Regions from separate parts of the Embleya sp. NPDC127516 genome, predicted to be linked through region 3. Evidence: riboswitches for the same ligand, from Rfam matches in the RefSeq annotation. Region 3 holds a riboswitch; each other region holds the start of a gene.

What was found. Region 3 has a riboswitch for cyclic di-AMP ahead of ACIRL2_RS18150 (transglycosylase family protein). Riboswitches for the same ligand answer to the same signal wherever they lie in the genome.
Region 1: linked by a shared signal. The riboswitch ahead of ACIRL2_RS15530 (NlpC/P60 family protein) and the one ahead of ACIRL2_RS18150 (transglycosylase family protein) in region 3 are both predicted to bind cyclic di-AMP.
Region 2: linked by a shared signal. The riboswitch ahead of ACIRL2_RS08325 (transglycosylase family protein) and the one ahead of ACIRL2_RS18150 (transglycosylase family protein) in region 3 are both predicted to bind cyclic di-AMP.

What each region holds. Positions count from the first base shown of each region.
Region 1 covers NZ_JBIWJT010000007.1:80,336-89,861, forward strand. Annotated here, with positions in the region: gene ACIRL2_RS15515 (sensor domain-containing protein) at 1-1,353, opposite strand; gene ACIRL2_RS15520 (helix-turn-helix domain-containing protein) at 1,350-2,381, opposite strand; gene ACIRL2_RS15525 (NADP-dependent oxidoreductase) at 2,482-3,402, shown strand; gene ACIRL2_RS15530 (NlpC/P60 family protein) at 3,604-4,578, opposite strand; cyclic di-AMP (ydaO/yuaA leader) riboswitch at 4,585-4,777, opposite strand; gene ACIRL2_RS15535 (TMEM165/GDT1 family protein) at 5,184-5,768, opposite strand; gene ACIRL2_RS15540 (TetR/AcrR family transcriptional regulator) at 6,066-6,635, opposite strand; gene ACIRL2_RS15545 (DMT family transporter) at 6,632-6,952, opposite strand; gene ACIRL2_RS15550 (uridine kinase) at 7,149-7,826, shown strand; gene ACIRL2_RS15555 (DinB family protein) at 7,851-8,399, opposite strand; gene ACIRL2_RS15560 (flavodoxin family protein) at 8,546-9,271, shown strand; gene ACIRL2_RS15565 (histone deacetylase) at 9,361-9,526, opposite strand, start outside.
Region 2 covers NZ_JBIWJT010000004.1:99,675-109,200, reverse strand. Annotated here, with positions in the region: gene ACIRL2_RS08360 (TetR/AcrR family transcriptional regulator) at 1-203, opposite strand, end outside; gene ACIRL2_RS08355 (aldo/keto reductase) at 392-1,381, opposite strand; gene ACIRL2_RS08350 (PLP-dependent aminotransferase family protein) at 1,481-2,905, opposite strand; gene ACIRL2_RS08345 (hypothetical protein) at 3,050-3,916, shown strand; gene ACIRL2_RS08340 (hypothetical protein) at 4,176-5,396, shown strand; gene ACIRL2_RS08335 (DUF1203 domain-containing protein) at 5,465-5,959, shown strand; gene ACIRL2_RS08330 (hypothetical protein) at 6,148-6,786, shown strand; cyclic di-AMP (ydaO/yuaA leader) riboswitch at 7,094-7,327, shown strand; gene ACIRL2_RS08325 (transglycosylase family protein) at 7,360-8,589, shown strand; gene ACIRL2_RS08320 (glycerophosphodiester phosphodiesterase family protein) at 8,743-9,526, opposite strand, start outside.
Region 3 covers NZ_JBIWJT010000008.1:297,860-307,385, forward strand. Annotated here, with positions in the region: gene ACIRL2_RS18125 (carotenoid oxygenase family protein) at 1-1,180, opposite strand, end outside; gene ACIRL2_RS18130 (threonine aldolase family protein) at 1,489-2,556, opposite strand; gene ACIRL2_RS18135 (SDR family NAD(P)-dependent oxidoreductase) at 2,538-3,242, opposite strand; gene ACIRL2_RS18140 (DUF6421 family protein) at 3,330-4,712, opposite strand; gene ACIRL2_RS18145 (nucleobase:cation symporter-2 family protein) at 5,225-6,580, shown strand; gene ACIRL2_RS18150 (transglycosylase family protein) at 6,702-7,445, opposite strand; cyclic di-AMP (ydaO/yuaA leader) riboswitch at 7,446-7,637, opposite strand; gene ACIRL2_RS18155 (EthD family reductase) at 7,834-8,169, opposite strand; gene ACIRL2_RS18160 (phosphoenolpyruvate hydrolase family protein) at 8,313-9,137, opposite strand; gene ACIRL2_RS18165 (Tm-1-like ATP-binding domain-containing protein) at 9,139-9,526, opposite strand, start outside.

The DNA.
Region 1 (9,526 bases), on a different contig from region 3:
TCAACGACACGGCAGTTCCGCGGTGATCGTGGTCGGGCCTCCGGCGGGACTGTCGACCGTCAGCCGACCGCCGACCGCGTGCAGCCGCTCGTCCAGACCCCGCAGCCCGTGCCCCTTGGCCGGCGCCGCGCCGCCCACCCCGTCGTCCGTCACCCGAATCCGCAAGGTCCCCCCACTGTGGCGTAGTGCGATCGCACACCGGTGCGCGTGGCTGTGCTTGGCCACGTTGGTCAGGGCCTCCGCGACCACGAAATACGCGGCCGTCTCGACGCCGGCGGGCGGCCGAGGGTGCAGGGGGACGGTATCGAGTTCGGCGGGGACGGTGGAGCGCGCGGCCAGGGCGCCGAGCGCCTCGTTCAGGCCGCGGTCGACCAGGATCGGCGGGGCGATGCCGCGCGAGAGCGCACGCAACTCGTCCAACGCCTCCCGGGCCTGGACGATCGCGTCGGCCAGGGCGGCCCGGACGGTCTCCGGCCTGCTGTCGAGGTAGTACTGGGCCCGGCCCAACTCCAGCGACAGGCGCACCAGTCGTTGCTGGGGGCCGTCGTGGATGTCGCGCTCGAGTCGGCGCAGTGCGGTCGCCTCGGCCGTCACCGCGGCGACGGTCTGCGCGCGGGCGGTGTCCCGCTCCCGCTCCAGCCCGCTGATCCTGCGGTGCAGCGCGGACGCGTCGACGAGCAGCGCCCGCCCCAGCCCGGCCTGGGCCGCAGTGCACACCCGGGTCACCAGCGGCAGGCCGGCCAGCAGCAGCAGGCCGACCGCGGTCCCGAAGGCGACCCGGTCGGTCGGCGACAACAGCCCGAGGCTCACCGAGATGTGCGATTCGCCGCCGCCCGCGTTCAGGGACAGCGGCCGCAACGGCTCGGACGGCGCGTACCGGTAGCGCAGGGCGCAGGTGGCACAGGCGAGGCCGACGAACCACCACAGCGCGGTCACCGCCGACGTGACCAGGACGACCGGGAGCACCACCACCGCGTGGATCGTGTCCGACCACGCCCCGGGAGCAAGCGCCGCGGTTCGCCCCTTCGGTCTCGCCGGTGGCTCACCGCGTTCGGCTCCCGGGGCGGGGGGACGCACCTTCGCGATGCGCCGCCGTTCCAGGTCGGCGCACCAGCGCGCCGGCGCGAGGGCGTAGGCCACGACCGGCGACGTGCCGGACGGCAGCCGACCCACCGTTGCGGCGAACACCACGCCGAGTACCGCCGGGAGTACGGCCAGGAGGCCGGCGGCGGCGGTCACCGGCGCGGTGAGCAGGTACAGCGACCGCACGAGCGTCCGCCGCCCCGTGCGGGCGACGGCCCCCGCGCCCGACCACCACCGGCCCCGGATCGCGGGGGAGAGCGAATTGGTCATGACCCAAAGCCAATGGGCCGCGGCACGGCCTTCGGTGGCGTTGCGGTGGGCGTCGGGAACGAGGCCGAAGCCGAGGTGCCGTCCGCCCGCTGCCGGTGGAAGGTACGACGGTAGGCGTCCGGGGGCACGCCGACGGTGCGGTTGAAATGTCGGCGCAGTGTGGTCGCGGTGCCCATGCCGGTGGCTTCGGCGATGGCATCCACGCTGTCGTCCGTGGTCTCCAGGAGTTCCTGGGCCCGGTGGATCCGTTGGGTCAGCAGCCACTGCAGCGGAGTGGTGCCCGTCATCGCCCTGAAGTGCCGGCCGAGGTGGCGCGAGCTCATGTTCGCCCGGCGGGCCAGATCCTCCACCGTCAGCGGTCGATCCAGTCGTCCGGCCGCCCAGGCGAGCAGTTCGCCGAGTGGATGATCGTGCCGTTCGGGCATCGGGGTGGCGACGAACTGGGCCTGACCGCCGGGCCGATGCGGCGGTACGACCAGCCTGCGGGCGACCGCGTTGGCAACCGTCGAGCCGTGGTCGAGACGGATCAGATGCAGGCACAGGTCCAGCGCGGCGGCCTTGCCGGCGGAGGTGAGCACGCTGCCGTTGTCGACGTAGAGCACGTCGGGGTCGACCTCGACCCGGGGGAAGCGGGTGGCCAGCGCCTCGGCGTACGACCAGTGTGTGGTGGCCCGCCGTCCGTCCAGCAGGCCGGCGGCGGCCAGGACGAAGGCGCCCGTGCAGAGGGAGACCACCCGCGCCCCGGCCTCGTGTGCCGCGCGTATGGCGTCGACGAGGTCCGCCGGTGGGTCCGCCTCGAGGTCGGCCCACCCGGGGACGATCACGGTGTCGGCCAGGGCGAGCCGGTCGAGTCCGCAGTCGGGTTCGAGGAGGAAGCGGCCGTCGGCCCGCACGGGGCCCGCCCCGCAGATGACGAGCTCGTACCAACTCTCCACCGGGACCGGCGGGGCCGAGCCGAAGAGCTCGTGGGCCAAGGCCAGTTCGAAGTGCAGGATCCCGTCGGCGACGGCTATCGCGACTGTGCTCACGTCCGGAAGTGTACGCATCATGTCGTTCCGGACGCTCGTGCGGGGCGCCGCGTGGTCGACACGATGTGGGGGTTGGTCTTTCGGACGGAAGGCAAGTGACATGCGCGCTGTCGGTCAGGATGTGCTGGGTGGTCCCGAGGTGTTGCGGGAGTTCGACCTGGAGCGGCCGGCGCCCGGCCCGAGCGAGGTACTGGTCCGGGTGCACGCGGCGGGCGTCAATCCGACCGACTGGATACATCGGGCCACGGGCCTGATCCTGGGCGAACCGCCGTTCGTGCTCGGGTGGGACGTGTCGGGCGTGGTGGAGGCGGTGGGCCTGGGGGTGACGATCCATCGACCGGGGGACGAGGTGTTCGGCATGCTGAGCTACCCGTACGGCAACGGGGCGCACGCCGAGTACGTGGTTTCGGCGGCCCGCCACGTGGTGCGCAAGCCCGCCAACATCGACCACGTGCAGGCCGCCGCGCTGCCCTTGGCCGCGGTCACCGCCTGGCAGGCCCTGGTGGACACCGCGGAACTGCGGGAAGGGCAAAGGGTGTTGATTCACGCCGCGGCGGGCGGGGTCGGTCATCTGGCGGTACAGATCGCCAAGGCGCGCGGCGCGTACGTGATCGGCACCGCGAGCGCGGCCAAGCACGACTTCGTCCGCGGGCTGGGCGCCGACGAGATGATCGACTACACCACGACCGACTTCGCCGACGTCGTGCGGGACGTGGACGTCGTGCTGGACGGCGTCGGCGGCGAGTACGGTCCCCGCTCGCTACGGACGTTGCGCCGGGGCGGCGTGCTCGTCGCCATCGTGAACAACGTCAGGGACCTGGACGTCGAGCGGTACGGGGTCCGGGCCGAGGAGATGCTCGTCGAGGCCGACCACGCGGCCATGCGGCAGGTCGCGGACCTGGTCGAGGCGGGGCGACTGCGCGCCGCGATCGACTCGGTGTTCCCGCTGGCCGACGCGGCCAAGGCGCACGAGCGCGGGGAGACGGGCCGGGTCACGGGCAAGATCGTCCTGACGCTCTGACGCTCTGACGCTCTGACGCTCTGACGCCCGCGCCCCGGTCCGCCCGCCCGCCGGGACCGGCGCGTTCGCCGAAACGCACGCCGGCGCCGCGCGCTCCGACCGTCGTCGGAGGGCACGGCGCCGAAGGCGCGTCCCACTATGCGGTTGTGTCACCGCCGCCGGAGCACGTGTGCGCCGGCGGCGGCGGTTTGCCCGGTTCGATCAGGCCGGGCGGGTGGCGCCGGCGATCGGCATGGTGTTGATCGAGGCGATCTCGACCGACTTGCGCGGGTTCGGGGCGTGCACCATCTTGCCGTCGCCGATGTAGATGCCGACGTGGCTGATGCCGGAGTAGAAGAACACCAGGTCGCCGGGCTGCAGGTTGGCGACCGACACGCGCGTGTCGGCGGCGAACTGGTCGTTGGTCACGCGGGGCAGCGAGATGCCCGCGGACTTGTACGCGGCCTGGACCAGACCCGAGCAGTCGTACGCGTTGGGGCCGGTGGCGCCGTACACGTACGGCTTGCCGATCTGCGCCTTGGCGAAGGCCACGGCCTGGGCGGCCTTGCTGCTCGACGCGGTCGAGGAGCCGCCGGTCGGCGCCTGGTTGCCCTTCGAGCCGCCGGTGGCGGGCTTGGCGGGGGCCTTGGCGGCGGGCTTGACCGACACGTCGGCCGACGGCTTGCTCGCCGGCTTGGGGGTGGTCTTGCCGGGCGTGACGGAGGTCTTGGGCTGGACCTTGATGCTCGGCTTGGCGGGCGCGTCGGCCTTGGGTGCCGCGGGCGCCGAGCCGTCCAGCCGCAGGGTCTGGCCGATCTCGATCAGGTCCGGGCCGGACAGCAGCACGTCGCGGTTGAGTTCGTACAGGCTCTGCCAGCCGCCGTTGACCTGGTTGGTCTGGGCGAGCCGGAACAGCGTGTCGCCGGCCTGGACCACGTAGCGGGCCTTGTCGGCGGCCGTGTCGGTCTCCGGCGCGGCGGGCGCGGCCTGGACCGGGGCCGCGTCGACCGCCGCGGTGGGGGTCGCCGACAGCACGGTGGAGGGGGACTGCTCGGAGGTGGAGGGGGCCTGCGCCGGGGCGGCACCGGCGGTGGCGACCGGGAGCACGACACCCATGCCGGCGATGCCCACCGCCGCGACGAAGCGGCGGACGTTGGTGGGTCGAGCGGCACGATGGCGAGCGTTTGTGGACAGCATGAAATGGGGTCCTCTCCTGTCGCCTACGAGGTGAGCTGTCGGATTCGGACTGGAGCAGCCCGGTCGCGTTACGCGACTTCACCCCTAGCCGTCACCGGAACGATCCCGGCCACGGCGATTCACCTGGTTCCCCCGCTCCCGTCGGATTCTTCGATGTAGACCTCCCGCTGCCGGCGACGGGATTCGGCGTACCGGCGACAGGGTTCACCCGAAAGGTGAATCGGCGAGAAAGGTAGGCAATGCGGATGCCTGATCACAACCGAAACCCCGACTTCGCCCTGCGGGTAAAGGCGGAATAAAAGCGACATCTCTCCCGTGTTCGGCTCCGGGGTACCGGTGATGACGAGGGGATATCTCGGAGAGTGGTGTGATCGTGCGGTAACGGAAAATAGTCGAGACTCGTCGCGGGGCGCGGAAAATGAATTGCGGCTCGAAGTCGGCTATATAATTTATGTCCGTTTTATCCATGCGGCCTACATCACATTTCGGGCAACCGATCGACTGGTCGCGCCGGACATGCCGGCGATGCACCCATCCGTCCCGCCGCCGTCGGGTGACCGCGGCGCGGGCGCCATCCGCAGGGGCGAGGCATCACCGGGGGCGGGTCAGCCGGTGAACACCTCCACCAGCGACCAGATCGCCAGCCCGAGCATGCACAGGCCGCCGATCCGCTGCACCGTTTGCAGCGGGACGCGCTTGGCGATGAACCGCCCGGCGAGCAGGGCCAACGCGGACACCGACATCAGTGCCGCGGCCGAGCCGATCGCGGTGGACCAGGTGCCGTTCGTGGCGGCCAGGTTGGCCGTGGTGATCTGGGTGAGGTCGCCCCACTCGCTGATGAACACGGCCGTGAAGGCGGTCGCGAAGACCGGCCGGAAGCCGGTCACGCTCTTGCCCGCGGTGTCCTCGTCGTCCTCGCCCGCACCGCCGCGCAACAACATGAAGGCGCCGAAGCCGAACAGGGCGGCGGAGACCAGCTTGACGATCCAGCCGGGGAGCAGGCCGAGCAGGCCGCCCGCGCCGACGGCGAGGGCGACGTGCACGACGAACGCGGTCGAGGTGCCGAACCACACGTAGAGCGGACGCATGCGGGTGCCCATGGCAAGCGACGCGAACATCGTCTTGTCCGGGAGCTCGGCGAGGAAGATCAGCCCGAAGGCGGTCAGGATCGCCAGAAGGTCGAGGTGCATTCCGGGTGGCTTTCTGCGAGAGCCGGGCCCCGGGTCTTCACGAAGCGCCGCACGGCAACCGGAGGACCACTCGGCCCGGCACGACGGGGTACATCCACGAGAAGACGAGGATGCGTCGATGCCTGGCCGAAGGTCTCGCCCACCCGTGTCGAGCACGAGCCCGGCCACCGGGAGTCCGAGGACTCCAGCATGTCGACGACCGGTTCACGGGGCTACTCCCCTTCGCGGTGCCGACCCTACCGCACCCGGCGTCGGCGCCGGCCCGGCCGCTCCCGGCGCACCGGGCCGTTTCGACGCCTACGACGACCCGTTCACCGACGAAGACCCGCCCTCGTCCAGGACCCGGGCCAACGACCAGCGCAACTGCCTCTCGTCCAGCGTCGTGTCCAGCGTCAGCACCTGCAGCATGGTCCCGTCCAGCACGGCGAGCGCGGCGGCGGCGGCGCGCGGTCCGACCCGGACGGACAGGAAGTCGCCGACGCCCTCGACCCAGGCCAGGGCGAACCCGCGCAGTTCCGGGCTGCGGGCGGCGGCCAGGTACAACTCGTACTCGACCAGCGCGCGCGAGCGGTCCGCGAGGTATTCCGCGGTGAGCGCGGTGAGCACGCCGGGCAGGTCGTTCGCGTCCCGCGCACGCCGTACCCACTCCTCCAGCAGCCGCACCGTCTCCGCCGACGCGTGCGCGAGCGCGGCGGCGACCAGGTCGTCGAGCGAGGCGAAGTAGTACGTGGTCGCTCCCAACGGGACGCCCGCCCGGGCCGCGACCAGGCGATGCGTGGTGTTGCCCACGCCCACCTCCGCGATCACCTCACACGCGCCGCGCACGATCCGCAGTCGCCGACCCTCAGGGTCCCTGGCCGCGGTCAATGCGCACCACCCAGGTTCAACACCACGACTCCCGCGATCACCAACGCCATCCCGAACGCCTTGAGCAGCGTCACCGGCTCGTTCAGGAACACCGCGCCGACCAGCGCGATGGCCACCGTCCCGAGTCCGGACCAGATCGCGTACGCCGTGCCCACCTGCAACTGCCGCAACGACAACGTCAGCAGGTAGAAGGCACCCGCGTACCCGCCCAGACACGCCAGCGTCGGCCACAGCCGGGTGAACCCGTCGGTGCTCTTCAGCAGACTGGTCGCGATCACCTCACACGAGATCGCCAGCCCCAGGAACAGCCAGGCCACGGGCCTCTCCCTCCGAGTGGTACAGATGTACAAGTACAAATGTACAAGAGTGCTCGCCCGGGGTGATCGGAGCCCTCGTCTCGGCCGCGGGCCGGGACCGAGTCGGACCCGGCCCGACTCGGCCGGGGGCCGGCCCGGAACCGACCCGGCTCGCGGCCGACCCCGGGTCTCCCTCACCGGTGGATAGGCTGCTTCGATGCCCATCGAACGGCCGGATCGCATTCGAGGCGCGACGACCGATCGGCCGGCCGCGTGCGTCGCCGCGTTGCCGCCGTCGATCGGCGCGACCCGACTGGTCGCGGTGGACGGGATCGGCGGTTCCGGCAAGACCACGTTCGCCGACGCGCTCGCCGCGCGACTGGGTGGCGCGCCGGTGGTGCGCCTGGACGACTTCGCCCGGCCGGGGGACTTCTTCGGCTGGCTGCCCAGGCTGCGCGCCCAACTGCTCGAACCGCTGGCCCGACACGAGGCCGCCCGCTGCGACACCTACGACTGGGCCGGCTACCGGATCAGCGGCTACAGCGAGGTTCCGGCCGCGCCGGTGGTGATCCTGGAGGGCGTCGGCGCGGCCCGGCGCGAACTCGGCCCGGTGACCGCGCTGCGCGTGCACGTCGACACGCCGGCCGAGCTCGCCGCAGCGCGCACCCTGGATCGGGACGGCCCCGAACTGGCTTGGTTCTGGCGGCTGTGGCGCGCCGCCGAGACCGAGCACCTGGCCCGGGACCGGCCGTGGACCCGCCCCCACCTACGCGTCGACGGGGCGGACGCACGCGGCGGATCGGGGACCGAACCCGATCGGCGCGCGCTCGCCGGCAGCGGCAGCCGACGGTCGCCCTCGACGGCTCGCCGCGACGACGCGGGGTATGCGGGGTGACCCCGGCCGGTCCCCCGGGATCGGTCACATGCCGGCGGCTCCGTCGAGGCGTTCGCGCAGGAGATCGGCATGGCCGTTGTGGCGGGCGTACTCGGCGATCAGGTTGACCAGGGCCCAGCGCAGCGAGAACGGCTTGCCGGTGGCCTTGCGGATACCGGTGTCGTCCAGGGACGCGGCGGCGGCGACGATCTCCCGTGAGCGCTCGCACTCCGCGTGCCAGCGGGCGAACGCCTCGGCCGGGTCGCCGTCGAGGCGCTCGAAGTCCTGATCCGGGTCGTCGTCGGTGTAGTAGAGCATCGGTACGTCGTCACCGGCGAACTGGATGTGGAACCACCAGCGTTCGACTCCGGCCAGGTGCCGGATCATGCCGTGCAGCGACAAGCCGGACGGCGACACGGCCCGCTCGGACAACTGCTCCGCCGACAGGCCCGCGCACTTGAGCTCGAAGGTGGCCCGGTGCCAGTCGAGGAAGCCGGTCAGGACCTCGCGCTCGTCGCCCAGTTCGGCGGGCGACGTACGGGTGTCCTCGCTCCAGCGTGGGGCGTAGTGCAGGGGCGGGATCGACTCGGCCATGATCCACCTTCCGGTTCGGCAAAGGCACGAGTCTGCCCGACGGCACCGACATCGGGTCGGTGGCACGCGCCGAATGTGCCGGTCGGCGCGACCCGGTCGGGGGACGCTTTCCGGGTACGCCACCACGGACACCCCGGGAGCCTCGGATGACCGACTTCGGACCACCGCCCGCGCGTTACGACGACCTGCGGGCGTTGTTCGTCAACTGCACACTCAAGCGCTCACCCGCGGTCAGCAACACCCAAGGGCTCGTGGACCTGAGCCGGGGCATCATGACCCGGCACGGGGTCGCGGTCGACCAGATCCGCGCGGTCGACCACGAGATCGCCACCGGAGTGTGGCCGGACATGAGCGACCGGGGGTGGCCCGGCGACGAGTGGCCCGCGCTGTACGAGCGGGTGCTGGCGGCGGACATCCTGGTGTTGGCCGGACCGATCTGGCTGGGTGACAACAGTTCGGTGCTCAAGCGGGTGGTGGAGCGGCTGTACGCGTGCTCCGGACTGCTCAACGACGCCGGCCAGTACGCCTATTACGGGCGGGTCGGCGGATGCCTGATCACCGGCAACGAGGACGGCGTCAAGCACTGCGCGATGAACGTGCTGTACAGCCTCCAGCACCTGGGCTACGTCATCCCGCCGCAGGCGGACGCCGGGTGGATCGGCGAGGTGGGCCCGGGGGCCTCCTACCTGGATCCCGGTTCGGGTGGCCCGGAGAACGACTTCACCAACCGCAACACCACGTTCATGACCTGGAACCTGATGCACCTGGCCCGGTTGCTCAAGGACGCGGGCGGGATGCCCGCGTACGGCAACCAGCGCGCGGGCTGGGACGCGGGGTGCCGGTACGACTTCGAGAACCCCGACTACCGCTGAAGCCCCGACCTCCCCGAACTCCCCGAGCCCGAAGGCCCGGAACCCCGGCCGCCGAGACCCGGACCGCGGACACCCGAGCGCGGCCGAGCTCACGGCGCGAGCGCGGGCAGCGCGGCGACCGCCTCGGGGGTCCAGGTGCCGGCGGCGCCCGGACGGCCCGCGAGGTAGCGTGCCGCGCGCCCGCGGGACCAGCCATGCGCCTCGACGAGGCCGGCGGTCAGGTGCCGCAGGTACATGGCGGCCGGCGCGTTCCAG
Region 2 (9,526 bases), on a different contig from region 3:
TTGCGGTCGGCGAAGTGGCGGTACAGGGTCGCGTTGCCGACTCCCGCGCGGCGGGCGACCTCGTCGAACGGCACCTCGGCGCCGTGCTCGACGAACATCTCGCGTGCCGCGGCGACGATCCGCTCGCGGTTTCGCCGGGCGTCCGCACGAAGTCGCGGGCCACGGTCCTCGGCGACGTCGGTGGCAATGACGGTGCTGCCCATGATCCGGCTCCTTCCTGTCGGTACCCGAGCGATAACCGGGGAGTGATTCCCCGATTGTTGATTCGCTGGGTTAAACGGACAGGAAGTCCCCGGATATTTCGATCGATGATGTGACCTGGGTCACATCTCATTCCACCCGCTTGCGACCGGGTGACGGTGGGCCCGGCACCCGGTCGGCGACCGGCCCGCTACCAGGCGAAAGACTCCGGCGCGGGTCCCGGGCCGGGGAAGATCCGGTCCAGTTCGGCGAGTGTCTCCGGGCTCAACTCGACGCTCGTGGCCCGCAGCGCCGAGTCCAATTGGTCTCGTGTGCGCGGGCCCACGATCGGGCCGGTCACCCCGGGGCGGGTGAGCAGCCAGGCCAGCGCGACCTCCCCCGGCGGCGTACCGATCTTGCCGCACAGGTCCTCATACGCCTGGATCTGCTCGCGCCGCTCGGCCACCTCGCCCGCCGCCCGGTCCCCGGCGGAGCGGTGCCGACCGCCCGCGCGCTCCTTCTCCAGCACCCCGCCCAGTACGCCGCCGTGCAGCGGCGACCACGGGATGACCCCGAGGCCGTAGGCCCGCGCCGCCGGCAGCACCTCGGCCTCGGCGGCCCGCTCGGCCAGGTTGTACAGGCACTGCTCGCTGACCAGACCCAGCGAGGATCGGCGGGCCGCCGCCTCCTGGGCCTGCGCGATGTGCCAGCCGGCGAAGTTCGACGACCCGACGTAGAGCACCTTGCCCTGCGTGACCAGCAGGTCCATCGCCTGCCAGATCTCCTCCCACGGGACCCGGCGATCGATGTGGTGCATCTGGTAGACGTCGATGTGGTCGGTGCCCAGGCGGCGCAGGCTGTCCTCGCAGGCCCGGCGGATGTGCCGGGCGCTGAGCCCGCCCGAGTTGGGCCAGTCGCCCCAACTGCCGTAGACCTTCGTGGCCAGCACGACCCGTTCGCGCCGGTCGCCCCCGGCCAGCCAGCGGCCGACGAGTTCCTCGGTGTCCCCCCGGGCGCCGGCGCCGGTCAGTTGGGAGCGCCCGTACACGTTCGCGGTGTCGAACAGGTTGATGCCCGCGTCGAGCGCGGCGTCCATGATCTCGCCACTGTCGCGTTCGTCGGTGGCGGGCCCGAAGTTCATCGTGCCGAGCACGATGCGACCCACGGTCAGGCCGGTGCGGCCCAGTTCGGTGTACGGCATGGCGGAGGCGGAAGAGGTCATGTCCTTGTCGCTGCCCGGCCCGAGCAGGCCGGAACCCATGGGATTCACCACGCCGGCCGACGAAGGGGTCGGTGCCCGTCAGCGACTCGCCGCCAGTCGACGGGTGTGCTCCTCCCACGCGGCGGTCAGCCGGTCGACGGCCGACTCGAGGGTGGCCGCCGACTCGGCGAAGGACAACCGCACGCCGCGATGGTGTCGGCCGTCCACGCACGCGTCGGCGCCGGGCAGGACCAGCACGCCGTACCGCGCGGCCAGGTGCGCGAACGTCGTACTGTCCGCGACCGGCAGGTCCGCCCACACCGACAGCCCGGCCCGCGGCGCCTGCACCCGCCAGGCCGGCAACTGACCGGCCAGCAGGTCCAGCAGCAGATCGCGGCGTTCGGTCAGCGCTCGACGCAGTTCCTCCTGCCAGTGCGCGTCGGCGGCTCGCAGCAGGCGGGCGGCGAGCACCTGCGCGGGTACGCTCGCCGCCGCGCCGGTCGCGCGGGTCCGGGTCAGCCGGCCGCGCAGCGCGTCCGGCGCGCGCAGCCAGCCCACCCGCAGGCCGGCCCAGAACATCTTGGACAGCGAGCCGAACGCGATCACCGTGTCGTCGTCGGCCGCGGCCGGCGGTACGGGAGGGGCACGGTCCGGTCCCAGGCCCAGTCCGGCCTGGGTCAGGTCCTCCACCAGCACCGCGTCCCGGGCGCGCCGCACCGTGAGCAGGGCGCGGCGGCGGAGCTCGGCCAGCGGAGCGCCGGTCGGGTCGTGCGCGGCCGAGGCGGCCAGGATCACCGGTGCGTGCAGCCGGGCGGCGGCCCGGTCCACGGCGGCCACGTCCAGGCCCAGGGCGTCCACACCGACACCGATCGGCCGACCCCCGGCCGCCGTCACCGCCGCGGCCAGGCCGGGCGTGCCCGGGCAGCCGGTCAGGACCGCCCGTCCCGGTGACACCAGCGCCGCGAGCACCAGGGACAGCGCGTGCCGGGCACCGGCGGTGACGATCAACCGGTCGGGTGTGGTCGGCAGGCCCAGGTGCGTGGTGAGGTGGTCGGCCAAGGCCGCGCGCAGTTCGGGCAGGCCGTCCGGGGGCAGGCCGTGCCCGTCGTCCTGAGACAACACGAACGCGCCGTCCGCGGGCGGCAGATGCCCGGTCCCGGCGGGTACCGACAGGGACAGGTCGAGCACGTCGGCGTCGGCGACCAGGCGCCGCCGGACCGGGGCCGCGACCGGGGTGGGCGGATGCGTCCACCCGGGCCGGGGACACACGAACGTGCCCGCGCCCTGGCGCCGCTCCACCAGGCCGGCCTCGGCGAGCGTCTCGTAGCCGCGCACGACGGTGCCGCGGCCGACCCCCAGGGCGTGCGCCAACGGGCGCTCGGCGGGCAGCCGCGCGCCCGGGCCGGCGAGGCCGCGCTCGATCGCCTCGGCCAGCGACTCGGCGATCCGTCGATGGCGCGGTCCCGCGCGGGTGTGCCAGTCCTCCAGCGCGACGCGTACCCACCAGCTCGGATCCTGGTCCATTCACCCAGATTGGCACTGTTCCGGGAGTGGGACAACGGGCAGGCTCGTCGACGGGGCCGGCTCGTGGCTCGTGGTTCGTGGCCTGCCACGCCCGATCGTCGACCGCCGCCCCCGCTCCCCGTCGCCCGGTGAAAGGTGCCCATCGTGTCGGCCGCTCCCGCCCCCACCCTCGCCAGACGCTTCTGGGAGGCGATCGAACCCGTCCACGCCGTCGTGTACTTCGCGCCGGAACCGGCCGAGGCGGCCCGCGCGCTCGGGCTGATCGGGTGGTGGATGGGCTACTTCGCGGGTCGGCTCGCCCCGCTCGGCGCGGTCCGCGCCCCCGAGGCGAGCGCGCTGTGCTTCGCGTTCGCACCCGGCCGGGTGGCCCGTGCGCTGCCCGACGCGTGGGCGTACACGACGCCGGAGAAGATGCTCGACACCCGGATCGGCGCGGTCGAGACGGCGCTGGCCCGAAGCCTGCCGGCGGTGGGCGAACGGCACCTGGAGGCCCTGGTCGACCTGCTGGAACGCGCGGTCGAGGGCTGCGGGTACGAAGGACGCGCGCTCGCCGCGGCGTGGGCGGGTGTGCGGCGCCCGGACGGGGTGGCCGGCCGGTTGTGGTTGGCGAGTACGGTCCTGCGCGAACACCGCGGCGACGGCCATGTGATCGCGGTCGCGCACGCCGGCCTGACCGGCATCGAGGCGGGCCCGACCCACGCCGCCACCGGCAACGTCCCGCGCGAACTGCTGCAGAGCACCCGGGGCTGGAGCGACGCGCAGTGGGAACAGGCGCGCCGCCGCCTGGTCGCCAAGGGCCTGCTGGACCGCGACTCGCGACTGACCAGGAGCGGCGGGGCGCTGCGCCGCGACGTGGAACACGCCACCGATCGACTCGCCGCCGACCCCGTCACGCTACTGGGCGAGGCCGGGGTCGAGGAGGCCATCCGGCTGGCCGCGCCGCTGGGCCGACACCTCGTGGACAGCGGCCTGATCCCGGTACCCAACCCGATCGGGGCACCCCGCCCATGACCACGCACCCCTATTCCCGGACCGCGTCGAACCCGCGCATGGAACGGGACGGGCCGATCGCCGGGAGGCATCACCGCCGAGTGGAACGGTTCCGTACCCGAGCGCGTCCGTAGCAGGGGGAGTCGACGCAGATCTCCCGGGCCGGCGACCCGGGTCGCCGGCCCGGACACCCGTCCGCGGTCATGTGCGGCCCGCCGGCCACGACCGAGCGGTTCGCCGGCCCCCGACCCGGGCCCGAGAGCCACGACACAGGGGGGAGATCCGTATCGCCATCGCCGAACCGGGGCGGATTGCCGAGGAGAGCACCGCGCCAGGCCCGGACGAGCCCGCGGAGGTCGGTGCACACGCTGCGGCTGAGGGCGGGGTCGGCGACGCCGCCGAGCGCGACGCTCCCGCGGCGGAGCCCGACGTCCCCCCGCCACCGCGTGGGGGCCGGCTGCGGCGACGGTGGCGGTCGTGGAGTCGCCGGCGGCGGATCACCGTGATCCTGCTGATCCTGGTGAGTCTGCCGCTGCTGCCGGTGGGCGCGGCCGCGCTGGCGCTGCGGCTGGAGTACGCGGGCGATCCGTCGGACCAGGCCCGCACCCGCGGCCGGGACGCGATCTGGCTCGGCCACGCATGGGTGGACGGACGCAAGGGGGCGGCCGAACTGGCCGCACTGGCACAGCGGTTGCGGGGCACCGGCATCCACGACCTGTACGTGCACGCCGGGCCCCTGGAACACGACGGCACGCTGCCGCCCTCCGCCCACCCCGGGGCGCGGCAACTGGTGGACGCGGTCCACCGCGAACTGCCCGGCGTACGGGTGCAGGCCTGGCTCGGCGACATCGTCTCGCACGGCGGGCCCGGGCTGCGGCTGGAGCGCCCGCCGGTGCGCGCGGCGATCACCGCGTCGGCCGCGCAGATCCTGGACGCCGGCTTCGAGGGCGTGCACCTCGATCTGGAACCGGTGTGGTCCGGGAACGAGGACTTCCTGACCGTGCTCACCGCCACCCACGCGCTGACCCGTGCGCGCGGCGTCCCGCTGTCGGTCGCCGCCGCGCAGATCGATCCGCTGCCGTCCCTGCACAGCGTCTTCCAAGCGCTGCGCGATCACCCCAAGTGGTGGTCGCAGCGATACTTCGGCCAGGTCGCGCGGCGGGTCGACCAGATCGCGCTGATGTCCTATGACACCGCGATGCCGCTGGAGTCGCTGTACGGCGGCTACGTCGCGCAGCAGACCGAGCTCGCCCTGGAGGCGACGCCGGCCGGGGTCGACCTGCTGATGGGCCTGCCCGCCTACTACGCGAACAGTTGGGGTCATCACGGCTCGGCCGAGACGGTCGCGGCGGCGGTGCGCGGTGTCCGCCTGGGCCTGACCAGACACGACCCGCGCCGACCGAACTTCGGCGTCGCACTGTACGTCGACTTCGCCGCGACCGACACGGACTGGGCGTCCTACCGCCGGGATTGGTGTCGTCTCGACGGTCGAGCCGGGTGAGGCCGGGTGCCGAACGAGGTGTCCGATTGCCGCCGGCACCGTGTCCCGGCCGCGTCCACGCTGGAGGCATGACCACCTCCGCGGATACCCGCACCTTCGTCGTCCGAGCGATCCCCGCCGAGCTCCTCGCCTCGGTCCGGGCCACCGGCCTGGACGTCTCCGGCCACCCGGTCGAAGCGCACACGGCCGGCGGCGGCGAACCGTTGCGCTGCTGCCTGCGCGACGCCGAGCCGGGCGAGCGGCTCATGTTGTTCGGCTACGAACCGCCGCTCCCGGCGAGCCCGTACCGCGAGATCGGCCCGGTCTTCGCGCACGCCGACGCCTGCCCCGGCCCGAGCACCGACGCCTACCCGCCCCAGTGGCGGGCCCGGCCCCAGGTCTTTCGCGCCTACGACGCCCGGGGACGGATCCACCCCACCTCACGCCTCCACGACACCGACAACCCCGAGCCCGCCCTCGCCGAGATCCTCGCCGACCCCGAGGTGACCGAGATCCACTGCCGCAACATCACCTACGGCTGCTACATGTCCACCATCGTCCGCCCGTCCACCCCCGACCGCTGATCCCACGACCGGATCCCCGGTGGCGCTCGCCCCCGGCGCCGGGGGCGAGCGCCCGGCGCCGGCGCGTCCACCGGGGCGGCGACACCGTCGCGCCGGTCTCGGCCACGCCCGGGACGATCACCGTGTCGGGCCGGATTCCGTACCGGCCCGCGCGCGGGCGGCTCCGAGCCGATCGCTACCGTACGCGGATGGACAACGCAGTCGTGCGGAGCCCGTCGGCCCAGGTCGCGGCGCACACCGCCGCTCCCGGTCCGGGCCGTGTCCGGGGCGCCGCCCAGGTGGTCACCGACATCCTCCAGCCGCGCAACACCATCCTTGCCGGACTGTCCGGTTTCGGTGCGCTCGTCGCCCACTCGTGGACCGGCGCCGGATGGGGTCTGTTCGCGGCACTGTGCGCGGGCATCGTTCCGGCCGGGTACATCGAGTGGGAGCGTCGCCGCGGTACCTGGGGCGACCGGCACGTGGTGGACCGCCGGCAGCGTCCGCGCATCTTCGCGGTGATCCTGGCCTCGATCGGCATCGGCGCGGCGGTCATGCTCGGCGCCGGCGCGCCGTCCCGGCTGGTGTTCGCGATGTTCGCGCTGTGGGGCATGACGGTGGTGCTGCTGGTGGTGAACGCGGCGTGGAAGATCAGCGTCGACTGCGCGGTCGCGTCCGGCATCGTCGCGTTGCTCGCCGTCGCGGGCGGACCGTGGTGGTCGACCGGTTATCTCGCGGTCGGCGTCGTGTGCTGGTCGCGTGTCGCACTGCGTCACCACACCGTCGCGCAAGCCGTGGCTGGTGCGCTCTTGGGCGCCGCCACCGGGGCATCTCTGGTTTTCGGATGACCGATAGCGGTACATATCGGGCGGCCATCGACCCTCTCTATGGTGCACGTCACATGCCGGGTACCGATGGTCAGGAGGTCGTACGCACCGTAAACCGTCTTTTCACGATTCCTGCCCTGAGTAATCGAATACCCACTATATGTCATCGATTCGGGCACAATGCGTACGCTTCTCGGGACTTTAGGTCCCGATATTCCACCCTTCCGCCCTGATTCTTCTGTTTCGGCGAAACGTGATGTTTGGATCCGAGTCGAGGGTGTGCGTAGTTTGGTGCTTCGCCACACCGGTCCGGTGCTCGGCGAAATGGTCTCCCGGTTCGCCGAATCCTGCCGCCGGAGCGAGGCCACGGTACGAAACCCGAAAGGCAGGAGCGGGGGAACCAAGTGGAATGCCGTCCCGGGCGTCCGTGACACGGACGCCCATGACGACGGCTTGGGGTGAAGCCGTGCCCGTCCCTTCCTCAGGAGGGCCGAACACGGCCGGGCGAGACTCTCCAGCCCGAATCCGACAGCTCACTTCGTAGGCGTGGGAGAAGGAAAAATCTTCGTGCAGTCGTTCATCACCCCTGCCCGCATGCCCAAGAAGACGCGTCTCGCGCTGACCCTCGGCATGGCCGGCGCGATCGTCGCCGCCCCGCTGGTCACCGGTCTCGCCACCGCCAACGCCGCCTCCGTCTCCACCTGGGACAAGGTCGCCATGCTCGAGAGCTCGGGCAACTGGCACATCAACACCGGCAACGGTTTCTACGGTGGTCTGCAGTTCACCATCAGCACCTGGAACGAGTTCGGCGGTCAGCAGTACGCCCCGCGTGCCGACCTGGCCACCAAGGACCAGCAGATCGCCATCGCCGAGAAGGTTCTCGCCGTACAGGGTCCCGGCGCCTGGCCGAACACCTCCGGCCCGGCGGGCCTGACCAAGGGCAGCGCCGCGCCGGCCGTCTCGCCCGGCACCAAGTCCACGGTCAAGGTCACCCCGAAGGCCGCCGAGAAGCCGGCCGAGTCCGCTCCGGCCCCGAAGATCGAGGTCGTCCCGGCGGCCGCCGCGAAGTCCGCGTCGACCAGCACCTCGTACTCCGTGGTCAAGGGCGACACGCTCTCCAAGATCGCCGCCGCCAAGGATGTCGAGGGCGGCTGGCACAAGCTGTACGCCGACAACCGCTCGGTGATCGGTGGCAACCCGAACGTCATCCAGATCGGTCAGAAGCTCTCGCTCTCCGGTAAGGCCTCGGCCTCGACCGAGTCCGGCAGCACCAAGACCGAGACCGCTCCGGCCGCGCCGAAGACCGAGACCAAGACCACGGCGTCCGTGAAGGTCGCGCCGAAGGTCGAGGTCAAGGAGAAGGCCCCGGTCGCGGCCAAGGAGTCCTCGGCCAAGGCCGAGTCCACCACGGCCAACGCGTCCGGTTACGTCGCTCCCGTGAAGGGCGGCCTGGGCACCGCGTTCGGCACCGGCGGCAAGCTGTGGTCCAGCGGCAGCCACACCGGCCAGGACTTCGTGGCCGCCACCGGCACCTCGGTGAAGGCGATCACCTCGGGCACCGTGGTCAAGGCCGGCAACGGCGGCGCCTACGGCAACGAGATCGTGATCAAGCACGCGGACGGCAAGTACTCGCAGTACGCCCACCTGTCCAGCATCGGCGTGCGTGTCGGCGCCACGGTGAGCACCGGTCAGCAGATCGGCCTCTCCGGCGCGACCGGCAACGTGACCGGCCCGCACCTGCACTTCGAGATCCGCACCACGCCGAACTACGGCAGCGGCATCAACCCGGTCACCTACCTGCGCGCGCACGGCGTCAACCTCTGAGCCGAGCGTCATCAGGCGGTAACCACACCGCGATAGCCACACCAACGCGGTAGCCGTACCAGGGCCGGGCCCGTCGACCGAGTGTCGACGGGCCCGGCCCTTTTCGGCGTCCCCACCCCTGCGGACGCCGAAGTCTCCGGCGGATCGCGCCGATCAGCCGCGCGCCGGGTAGCGCTTGGGCAGCGACAGCCCACGTGCGGCCATCAACTCCCGCAGCCGGTCAGGGTAGTCGGTGATCAGACCGTCCACGCCGTCGTCCATCAGCTTGGCCATGGTCGCCGGGTCGTCGACGGTCCACGGCACGACCTTGATGCCCGACGCGTGTGCCCGGGCGACCATGTCGCGGGTCACGTAGGGACGGTAGTTCGGGTCGGTGACCTTGCCGTCCTGCGGGAAGCCGTGCACGGGCGAGAACGTGCCGGCGCCGAACGAGGAGATCGCGCGCAGCGGATCGCCGTCGAAGTCGTCGATGTCCAGGCCGCCCAGCCAGGGCGAGGCGCCGGGCTTGCCGACCTGGAGGAAGTCGTAGTTGGTCAACGCGACCAGCGGCAGGCGCGGTTCGACCTGCCGCATGCGCTTGAGCGCGCCCCAGTCGAAGCTCTGCACGGTGACCTGGCGCAACAGCCCGGCCCGGCGCACCTCGCGCGCCACGACCTGTACGAACTGCTCGCGCGGCGCGGTCTCCTGCGGCGCGCCGGCCTCGACCTTGGTCTCCACGTTGAGCTTCACGCCGCGCGCGTGCCGGTGGTTGACCAGGTCGAACACCTCGGTGAGCAGCGGCATTCGGGCTCCGGGCGAGGTGGTCTGCGCGGGGAAGCCGGGGAACTGCCGCGATCCGCAGTCCAGCGTGCGGACCTGCGCCAGGCTGAGCGTGTTGACGTACTTGCCGACGTAGGGGAACTCCGGGTCGCCGGCGCGTACCGGCTTGGTGTCCGCG
Region 3 (9,526 bases):
CGGCGGTGCCGTTCTCGGCGGGTACGAACACCGCCTCGCCGGGCATCCGGTTGGGCCCCAGGCCGGCGATCCGCCGCTCCCCGGTGGCCCCGTCGTACTTGACGATCGCGTGCTCGTGCAGTCCGCCGCCGGGAAAGGCGATCGCGTAGCCGAAGCGATGCGGGCGGCCCAGCCTGCGGGCGTCGATGGTCGGGAAATCGGTAACCAGTTCGTCGAGGTCCTCCTCGCCGGACACCCCCGAGACCGGGTCCAGGATCCAGCGGTGCCGGACCGCGCCGATCAGCGGCGTGTCCGGGTGTCCGGGCGCGCCCACCCACCACTTCCAACTGCTCTCCCACGAGGACCGGTCGAATCGTGGCCCTTCGAGCACGATCCGTCCACGCGAGTCCTGGTAGGCGTTCTCCACGTGCAACAGCGCGCCGGCCCGCACGTCGAACCAGGTCACCGAGGCGGGCCCGGTACGCGGCAGCACGCCGATCCGCGGCGCGTACGAGTCGCTCCAGCGGTACGGGATGCCGGAGCGCTCGGCCGGATTGAACACCACCGGCAGGTCCAGCCAGACGACGTGATGCTCGGTCAGACCGAAGTCGTGCATGAACGAGGGCCCCGCACCGGGGATCACCTCGGCCCGGGTGATCCGCCCCGGGGCCGACGCGACGTAGTAGGTCAGGTACGGCGGGAACGGCGAGCAGCCGAAGAAGTGCAACTCGCCGGTGACCGGATCCCGCTTCGGGTGCGCGGTCATCCCGGTGGTCAGCCGACCGGCGAAGTCGTACGGGCCGACCGTGTGCAACTCGCGGGTGACCTCGAACGGGAGGTCGCCCTCCTGGAGCGCGAGCAACCGGCCACCGTGCTCGACGATGTGGGTACCGGCGATGCTCGCGGTCGGGTCCGCGGTGCCGTCCTCGCGCACGAGCGGCGCGCCGGCCGGCGCGGGAGTGCGCACCCAGCGGTTGCGGTACCACTCGGCGCGCCCCTCGCGCAGCCGTATCCCGTGCAGCATGCCGCTGCCGCGGAACCAGTGGCCGGGCACGTCGCCGGGCCTGGGGTTGTGCCCGTTGCGGATGTACCGGCCGTTCAACTCCGGTGGAAGCGTGCCCCGCACCGCGAGGTCGTACCCGGTGATCTCGTCGACCACGGGTGCGAAGTGGCCGCTGAGGTAGGGCTTTCGGATGCTCATGATCGGTTCTCCCCGTCGAACGACTCGGACGACTCGGAACGACAACGATGGACCATCCACACCACGCCGAGCGCCTCGCGGCGGCGCCGCCGCAGCCTATTACGGGCAGTCTCGAAAGTTATATATCATCACATTTGTTATGATTGATCGCGCACCGGATCCGAGCACGCTCGATCCAAGGACGCACTCGTGACCTCCGGCACGCCCGCCGGCCCTCGGGCCCGCTTCCGCGAGCGGACGCGCGCCGAGATCAAAAAAGCGGGCCGGGGCTCTAGAGCCCCGGCCCGCCGGTCCTTCGCGCGGATCGCCTACCGCGCGCCCAACTCCTCGGCGAGCGCGGTCGCGAACGCGTCGATGTCGCCCTCGGTGGTGTCGAACGCCGTCATCCAGCGCACCTCACCGATCGACTCGTCCCACGTGTAGAACCGGAACCGCTTCTGCATCCGCTCGGTGACATCCGCCGGCAGCACCGCGAACACCGCGTTCGCCTGCGGCGTGCGGGTCAGCGTCACGCCGTCGAGGTCGGCGACCCGCTCGGCGAGCAGGGCGGCCATCGCGTTCGAGTGCCGTGCGTTGCGCAGCCACAGGTCGCCCGCGAGCAGCGCCTCGAACTGCACCGACATGAACCGCATCTTCGACCCGAGTTGCATCGCGGCCTTGCGCAGGTACCCGACACCGCGCGCCGCGTCGGGGTTGAGCACGACCACGGCCTCGCCGAACATCAGGCCGCTCTTGGTGCCGCCGAAGGACAGCACGTCCACGCCGACGTCCGTGCTCAGCGCGCGCAGCGGCACGTCCAGCGCGGCGGCGGCGTTGGCCAGCCGCGAGCCGTCCAGGTGCGCGAGCATGCCGTGCTCGTGCGCGTGCGCGACCAGCGTGGCGATCTCGTCCGGCGTGTAGACCGTGCCCAGTTCGGTGCTCTCCGCGAAGGAGACCACCCGCGGTTGCGCGCGATGCTGGTCGCCCCAACCCCACGCGTGGGTGTCCACGAGTTCGGGGGTGAGCTTGCCGTCCGGCGTGTCCACGGCGAGCAGCTTGAGACCGGCCACCTTCTCCGGCGCACCGCACTCGTCCACGTTGATGTGCGCGGACGCGGCGCAGATCACCGACTCCCAGCGGTCGGTCATCGCCTGGAGACCGACCACGTTGGCGCCGGTGCCGTTGAACACCGGGAACACCTGCGCCCGTTCGCCGAAATGCGCGCGAAAGACCTCGGTGAGGTGCTCGGTGTAGACATCCTCGCCGTACGAGACCTGGTGACCCCCGTTGGCGATGCCGATCGCGGCCAGCACCTCGGGGTGGATGCCCGCGTAGTTGTCGCTGGCGAAGCCGCGCGTGTCGGGGTCGTGACGCGGGGTCAGGGGACGTTCAGGCACAGTCGTTTCCCGTTCAGATCGATGGCCGGGGTGTTCCACAGACCGGCGATCTCGACGGCGAGATCGGCCACGTCGGTGAATCCGGCGAACTTGGCGTTGGGTCGAGCCTGCCGCATCGCGTCGTTCACGAGCGCCTTGACCACCAGGATGGTGGCCGCCGCGTCGGACTCGGCGAACGCGTCGGCCAGCGCGAGCGTCCAGGTCTCCGCGGCCGCCTTGGCCGCCGCGTAGCCCGCGTTGCCCTGGGTGGGCTGCCCGGCCGCAGCGGCGGAGACCAGCACGAACCGCCCGCGCGGGCTGCGCGCGAGTGCTTCGTGGAAGGCCAGGCTGGTGTGTTGCACGGTACGCACGAGCAGGTCGTGCAGCAGCGCCCAGTCCTCGAGCGAGTTGTCGGCGAACCGCTTGCCGCCGCGCCACCCCCCGACCAGGTGCACCAGGCCGTCCACCCGCCCGTGCTCGCGCTCGACGTCGTCCGCCCACCGGCGCGTGGCGGCCGGGTCGAGCAGGTCCACCACCGCGCCGTGCGTACCGGGCGCGGCCTCCACGCTCTCGTGCAATCGCCCGGCGTCCGCGTCCGCGCCGTACACGTGCGCCCCGGCGCCGGCCAGCCGCGCGAGCACGGCCCGCCCGGTCGGCCCACCCGCGCCGGCGACCGCGATCACCGCGCCGTCGAGACCCTTCGTCACGCCCACTCCTCGTTCACCCTGCCGTTCACTGTCCACTGTTCGTCCCGGTGTCGCCGAACCGCTCACCACGGATCCTCGCCGCGGCGTTCACGACGCCGCGGCCGCGTCCTCGTCCTCCGCCAGGCGCTCCACCGGGCTGTCCGCGGTGATCCCGCGGGTGGACGCGATCACGTCGCGCAGCCGCCGGTTCAGCGCCTCGTAGAACATGCTCAGCGGGAACTCGTCGGGCAACACCGCGTCCACGAGCGCCTTCGGCGGCCCGTCCATCGGCAGCGCGGCGGTGCCCTTGGCCCACACCGAACCGGGGTGCGGGGAAACGTACTTGGCGACCAACGCGTAGCCGGCCAGCCAGTGGCCGACCTTCGGCCGGTCCACACCCTCGCGGTAGAGCTGGTCCACCTCTTCGTACAGCCCGAGCACCGCTTCGGTGATCCGGTCCCAGTCCACCGTCAGCCGGTTGTCCGCCCACTCGAGCACACCCGCGCGGTGCAGGTAGGCGAACAGCAGTTGCCCGCCCAGGCCGTCGTAGTTGCGCACCCGGCCCCCGGTGACCGGGAAGCGGAACAGCCGGTCGAAGATCACCGCGTACTGCACCGAACGCGCGGTCGCCACGCCCTCGCCGGCCAGCGCGACCGCCTCGCGGAACGCGGTCAGGTCGCAGCGCAGTTCCTCCAGCGCGTACATCCAGAACGGCATCCGCTGCTTGATCATGAACGGGTCGAACGGCATGTGGCCGCGCATGTGGGTGCGGTCGTGAATCAGGTCCCACAACACGAAGGCGTCCTGCGCGAGCTGCTGGTTCTCCACCAACTCCGCTGCTTCCGACGGAAGTTCGAGATCGAGGCTGTGTGCGGCGGCAGCCGCGACCCGACGGAAGCGGGCCGCCTCGCGGTCGCAGAAGATGCCGCCCCAGGTGAACCTGGGCACCTCGCGCACGGCCACCGTCTCCGGGAAGAGCACCGCCGAGTCGGTGTCGTAGCCGGCGGTGAAGTCGACGAACGCGACCGGCACGAACATCGCGTTGTCGTAGCGCTCGGCCTCCAGCGCGGCCAGCCACTGCGGCCACACCACCCGCAGCAGCACGGCCTCGACGTTGCGGTTGGGATTGCCGTTCTGGGTGGTCATCGGGAACACCACCAAGTGCTCCAGACCGTCGTGCCGAGCCTGCTCGGGGCGGAACGCGACAAGCGAGTCCAGGAAGTCGGGACGGCCGAAGCCGTCCGCCGCCCAGCGGGCGAAGTCGGCGACGACCGCTTCCAGGTACGCCTCGTCGTGCGGGAACAGCGGTGCGAGCCCGGTGACCGCCGACGTGATGTCGGCGACCAGCGCCCGGGCGGACGCGTGCTCGGACGGCTCGATCGAACCGTCCTTGGCCTGCAACGGACGCAGGTCGGCGACGGCTTCCTTGAGCACGGGCCACAGCGGGTGGTCTACGGCGGTACGGACGGCTACGCGGGTCATGTTCGACATGGAACCCTCTCAGGAGAAAGCAGGAACCACGGTCAGAAGAACCTATGTCAAAAGAATTTAACGCCGCAAGGGCGTTCCAAACGCAATCTTATCGTCGCTGGTACGTTTTGCCCGAATAAGTTGAGAATGCCATCCAGCCGCCTTCCGAAGATCGACGCCGCGTTCGGAGGAAGCCACAAGATGTGACCGGCCCGAACCGCCGACGCCTGTGCCTATTGACCGCCGATCCGGCCCGTCCCTACAGTCTCCTTCTGATCAACGGAATATTGATTCCGCATAGCGAAATACTTGGCAGGGGAACGCCCCGGATCCGCATCCACTCCCACTGCCCGATCCTGCGATCCAGTACGTCCAATGGGCCGGGCCGTCCTACGACGGCATCCGATGTGGAGGCGCCGATCATGGGCTGGAGAACCACCAGGAAGACTGCGGGCGCGGCACGATCGCCGGGCGATGCCACCGCCGGGGCGTCACCGGGGACCGGGGCGTCGCCCGTGCACCCCGTGGACGAGATGCTGCCGCCGGGACGCATGCTGGCCGGCGCCCTGCAACACGTGGCCACGATGTACGCCGGGGTCGCCGCGCCACCGCTGATCATCGGCGGGGCGCTGGGCCTGTCCACCGCGGAGCTGACCACGCTGCTGGGGGCGAGCCTGTTGATCGCCGGGCTCGCCACGCTGCTGCAGACGCTCGGCTTCTGGCGGATCGGCTCCCGACTGCCGTTCGTCAACGGCGTCACCTTCGCGGTGGTCTCGCCGATCCTGGCGGTGGCCGCGGCCAAGCAGGACGCGACACTGCCGGTGATCTTCGGCGCGACGATCGTCTCGGGCGTGTTCTGCTTCCTGCTCGCGCCGGTCTTCTGTCGACTGATCCGCTTCTTCCCGCCGGTGGTCAGCGGCACGGTGATCACCTTGATCGGGGTGTCCCTGCTGCCGGTCGCCGGGAACTGGTCGCAGGGCGGCGACAGCAAGGCGGCCGACTACGGCTCGACGACCAACCTCGGGCTCGCCGCGGCGACGCTGGTCGCGATCCTGGTCCTGCACCGGGTGCTGACCGGTTTCCTGCAGCGCATCGCGATCCTGCTCGGCCTGCTCTTCGGCACCCTGCTGGCCATCCCGTTCGACAAGGTGGACGGCGGCGCCCTGGGCGACCTGGCCGTCTTCGAGGTCCCGCAGCCGTTCGCCTTCGGCGCGCCGCAGTTCGACGTGTCGGTGACCGTGTCCATGCTCGTGGTGATGATCGTCTGCATGACCGAGTCGACGGCCGACATCATCGCGCTGGGCGAGGTGGTGGACAAACCCGCCGACGACCGGACGATAGCCGGCGGTCTGCGCGCCGACGGCCTGGCCACCGCGCTCGGCGGGGTGTTCAACGGCTTCGCGTGCACGGCCTTCGCACAGAACATCGGCCTGGTCGCGCTGACCCGCATCCGCAGCCGGTTCGTGGTCGCGGTGTGCGGCGGATTCCTGGTCCTGATGGGCTTGATGCCGATCGTCGGCGGCCTGGTCGCGCTCGTCCCGCAGCCGGTCCTCGGCGGCGCCGGCGTGGTGCTGTTCGGCACCGTCGCGGTGGCCGGCATCCGCACCCTGGGCAAGGCCGAACTCGACACCGGACCCAACGCGCTGATCGTGGCGGTGGCCCTGGCCTTCGGCGTCTTCCCGATCGCGTTCCCGGACTTCTACCACGCGTTCCCGGACAAGATCGCGATGATCGCCGAGTCCGGCATCTCGGCCGGCTCGATCATCGCGGTCGTACTCAACCTGCTGCTCAACCACACCGGATCCGCGTCCGGCGAAGCGGCCGACGAACCGGCGATCCCCGCCCCCACCCGGTCCACCGAACCCGCCGAACTGCCCAGCCGGGCCTGATCGATCGACGAAGCGAACGGCAACACGGCCAATCGACATCCCGTTTCGATCACCACCGACCGGACATGGGCGTGGGCCCCGCCGAAGTACTCGACGGGGCCCACGTGTTGCCGTTCGCGTGTCAGACGGAGAGCTTGGTGCCCACGCTGATCACGTTCGGGTTGTCACCGATGACACCCGAGTTGGCGCTGTACAGGGCCTGGTAGCCACCCTTGACGCCGAGCTTGGCGGCGACGGAGGAGAGCGTGTCACCGGCCTTGACGGTGTAGCTGCCGGAGCCCGAAGCCTGCTTGCTCGCGGCCGACTTCGACGCGTCCTGCGCGGCGACGTCCTGCTTCGGCTGCACCCGGACCTTCGGCGCATCGGCGCCGGAGTTGCGCGGTGCGGTCTCGGTCGCCGACTCGGCCTTGGCCGCGGCCTTCGGCGCGTCCTGGGCCTTGGTCTTGCCGGTGGTCGAGGACTCGGCCGTGGCGGACGCGTTGCCGCCCTTGGCCAGACCGGCCTTCTGCGAACAGACCGGCCAGGCGCCGGGGCCCTGCGCGGCCAGCACGCGCTCGGCGACCGCGATCTGCTGCGCCTTGCTCGCCTGCGCGGCACTGGCCGCGTACTCGCCGCCGCCGAAGGCGTTCCAGGTGCTCGGGGTGAACTGCAGACCGCCGGAGAAGCCGTTGCCCGTGTTGATGCTCCAATTCCCGGTGCTCTCGCACTGCGCGACCGCGTCCCACGTGGACGAGGACGCCGCGTTCGCGCTGCCCGCCATGCCCACGAGGGGAAGGACGAGACCCGCACCGGCGGCGACGGCGATGCCGGCGCGACGGCCACGAGAGAGCGAGCGAACGGGAGCGGTGATGGCACGGAAGGTCATTGATTACCTCGTCGGGCGCCTACGAAGTTAGCTGTCGGGTTCGGACGATTGGCCCGGCCTCGCCTGAAAACAGGCATGGCTTCACCCCACGGCATCGACATTGCCGATGCCGGCACTCACTTGGTTCCCCCGCTCCTGCCGCCAGTCGATATCGACTGCTTCCCTCGGGCGGCGGCAGGATTCGGCGTACCGCCCGGGGAGTCCGCTTGTGCGAACAACCACGAAGCTACGCACCGGGCCGCCGGGTTGGCAAACATTTCGGGCGCTTTGTGAGGTGCCCCATAAGCAGGAATAACACCGATTTGCCCGATATGTCGCCATCCTCGCAGGTCACGGCGCCGGCGTCCACGGTGCGCGGCCGCGTGGTCACCCGTGCTTCACCGTCGGGCTATTCCGTCGCGGGCAGCTCCACAGGTACGACTACCCGCTCCTCGTCCCAAAGGAACGTCGCGCCGCCGGTCGCGAAATTGGCGACGTCGGCCACCGTGGCCCGGCCCTCGGGCGAATCCAGGGTTGCCTGGATACCCGCGCGGGTCGGCGCGTACAACCCGACCACCAGGTAATAGGGCGGCTGCGCGCCGGAGGGGTCCGGATCGCACTTGCCGATGGTCCAGCCGGTCAATCCCGGCATCGTGCGGGCGAGCGGGACGTGCTTCTCCCAGTAATAGGCGTCGAACGCCGCCGGGTCCTCGGGGTGGCCATACAGCACGGTCAGCTTGTACACACGCGACTCCTCGCGGTCGTGGTGGATGTGTCTCCTGCCGGTGGTGCCCTGTGCTTCCTGCCTCCGACGTGGGACGCCCTGTGCGTCCCACCGGTACCGCCCTGCGCCCGGCACGTGCTGCCCGGATTCGTACGGCGCGGCGCCTACCGGGCTCCGATCGCCTTGAACGCCCGCGCCTGCTCGGTGATGGCCGTCTCGGTCGGCAGCCGTTCCATGCTGGAGGCGCCGAAGAAGCCCACCACGCCGGTGGTGTGCGCCAGCACGTACGCGGCGTCCTCGGGCTCGGCGATCGGCCCGCCGTGGCACAACACCAGCACGTCCGGGTTCACCTCGGCCGCCGCGTCGCGCATGCGCTGCACCCGCTCCACCGCCTCGTCGAGCGAGACCGCGGTGCTCGCGCCGATGCTGCCCTTGGTGGTCAGCCCCAGGTGCGGGACCAGGACGTCCGCGCCGGCCGCGGCCATCGCGCGGGCCTGCTCCGGGTCGAAGACGTAGGGCGCGGTGAGCAGGCCGCGCTCGGCGGCCAGCCGGATCATCTCCACCTCCAGGTCGTAGCCCATGCCGGTCTCCTCCAGGTTCTGCCGGAAGACACCGTCGAACAGGCCGACCGTGGGGAAGTTCTGCACGCCCGCGAAGCCCATCGCGGCGAGCTGGTCCAGGAAGTGCGGCATGATCCGGAACGGATCCGTGCCGCACACCCCGGCCAGCACCGGAGTACCGCGCACCACCGGCAGCACCTCGCCGGCCATCTCGACCACGATCGCGTTGGCGTCGCCGTACGGCAGCAGCCCGGCCAGCGAGCCGCGGCCGGCCATCCGGTAGCGGCCGGAGTTGTAGATGATGATCAGGTCCACGCCGCCGGCCTCGGCGCACTTGGCCGACAATCCGGTGCCCGCGCCCGCGCCGATCACGACGCCGCCCTGCCCGACCGTCCTGTGCAGTCGGCCCCGCGCCTCGCGTCCGTCCATCTCAGTCCACACGTCCCTTCGTGATCATCTCGTGCAGTCGATCCGCCGCCGCCGTGGCGAACGCCGGATCGTTGATGTCCGTCGCCGCCTCGTGCAACTCGACGGCACTGCCCGCGAGTCCGGACCGCAACTCGTCGAACAGCGCCTTGTCGGCGACGGAATCGTAGAAGGGCGCGCCCTCGACGTCGATCGCCGAGACCCCGCGCAGTGGCAGGTAGAGGGCGGTGGGACCGGTCGCGGCGATCAGTTTCGCGGCGATCCGCCGACCCAGCTCGGCGTTCTCCGCCGGCGTGGTGCGCATCAGCGTCACCGTCGGGTTGTGCACGTACAGCTTCCGCTCCTCGAACCGCTCGGGCACGGTGTCGCGCGGGCCGAAGTTGACCATGTCC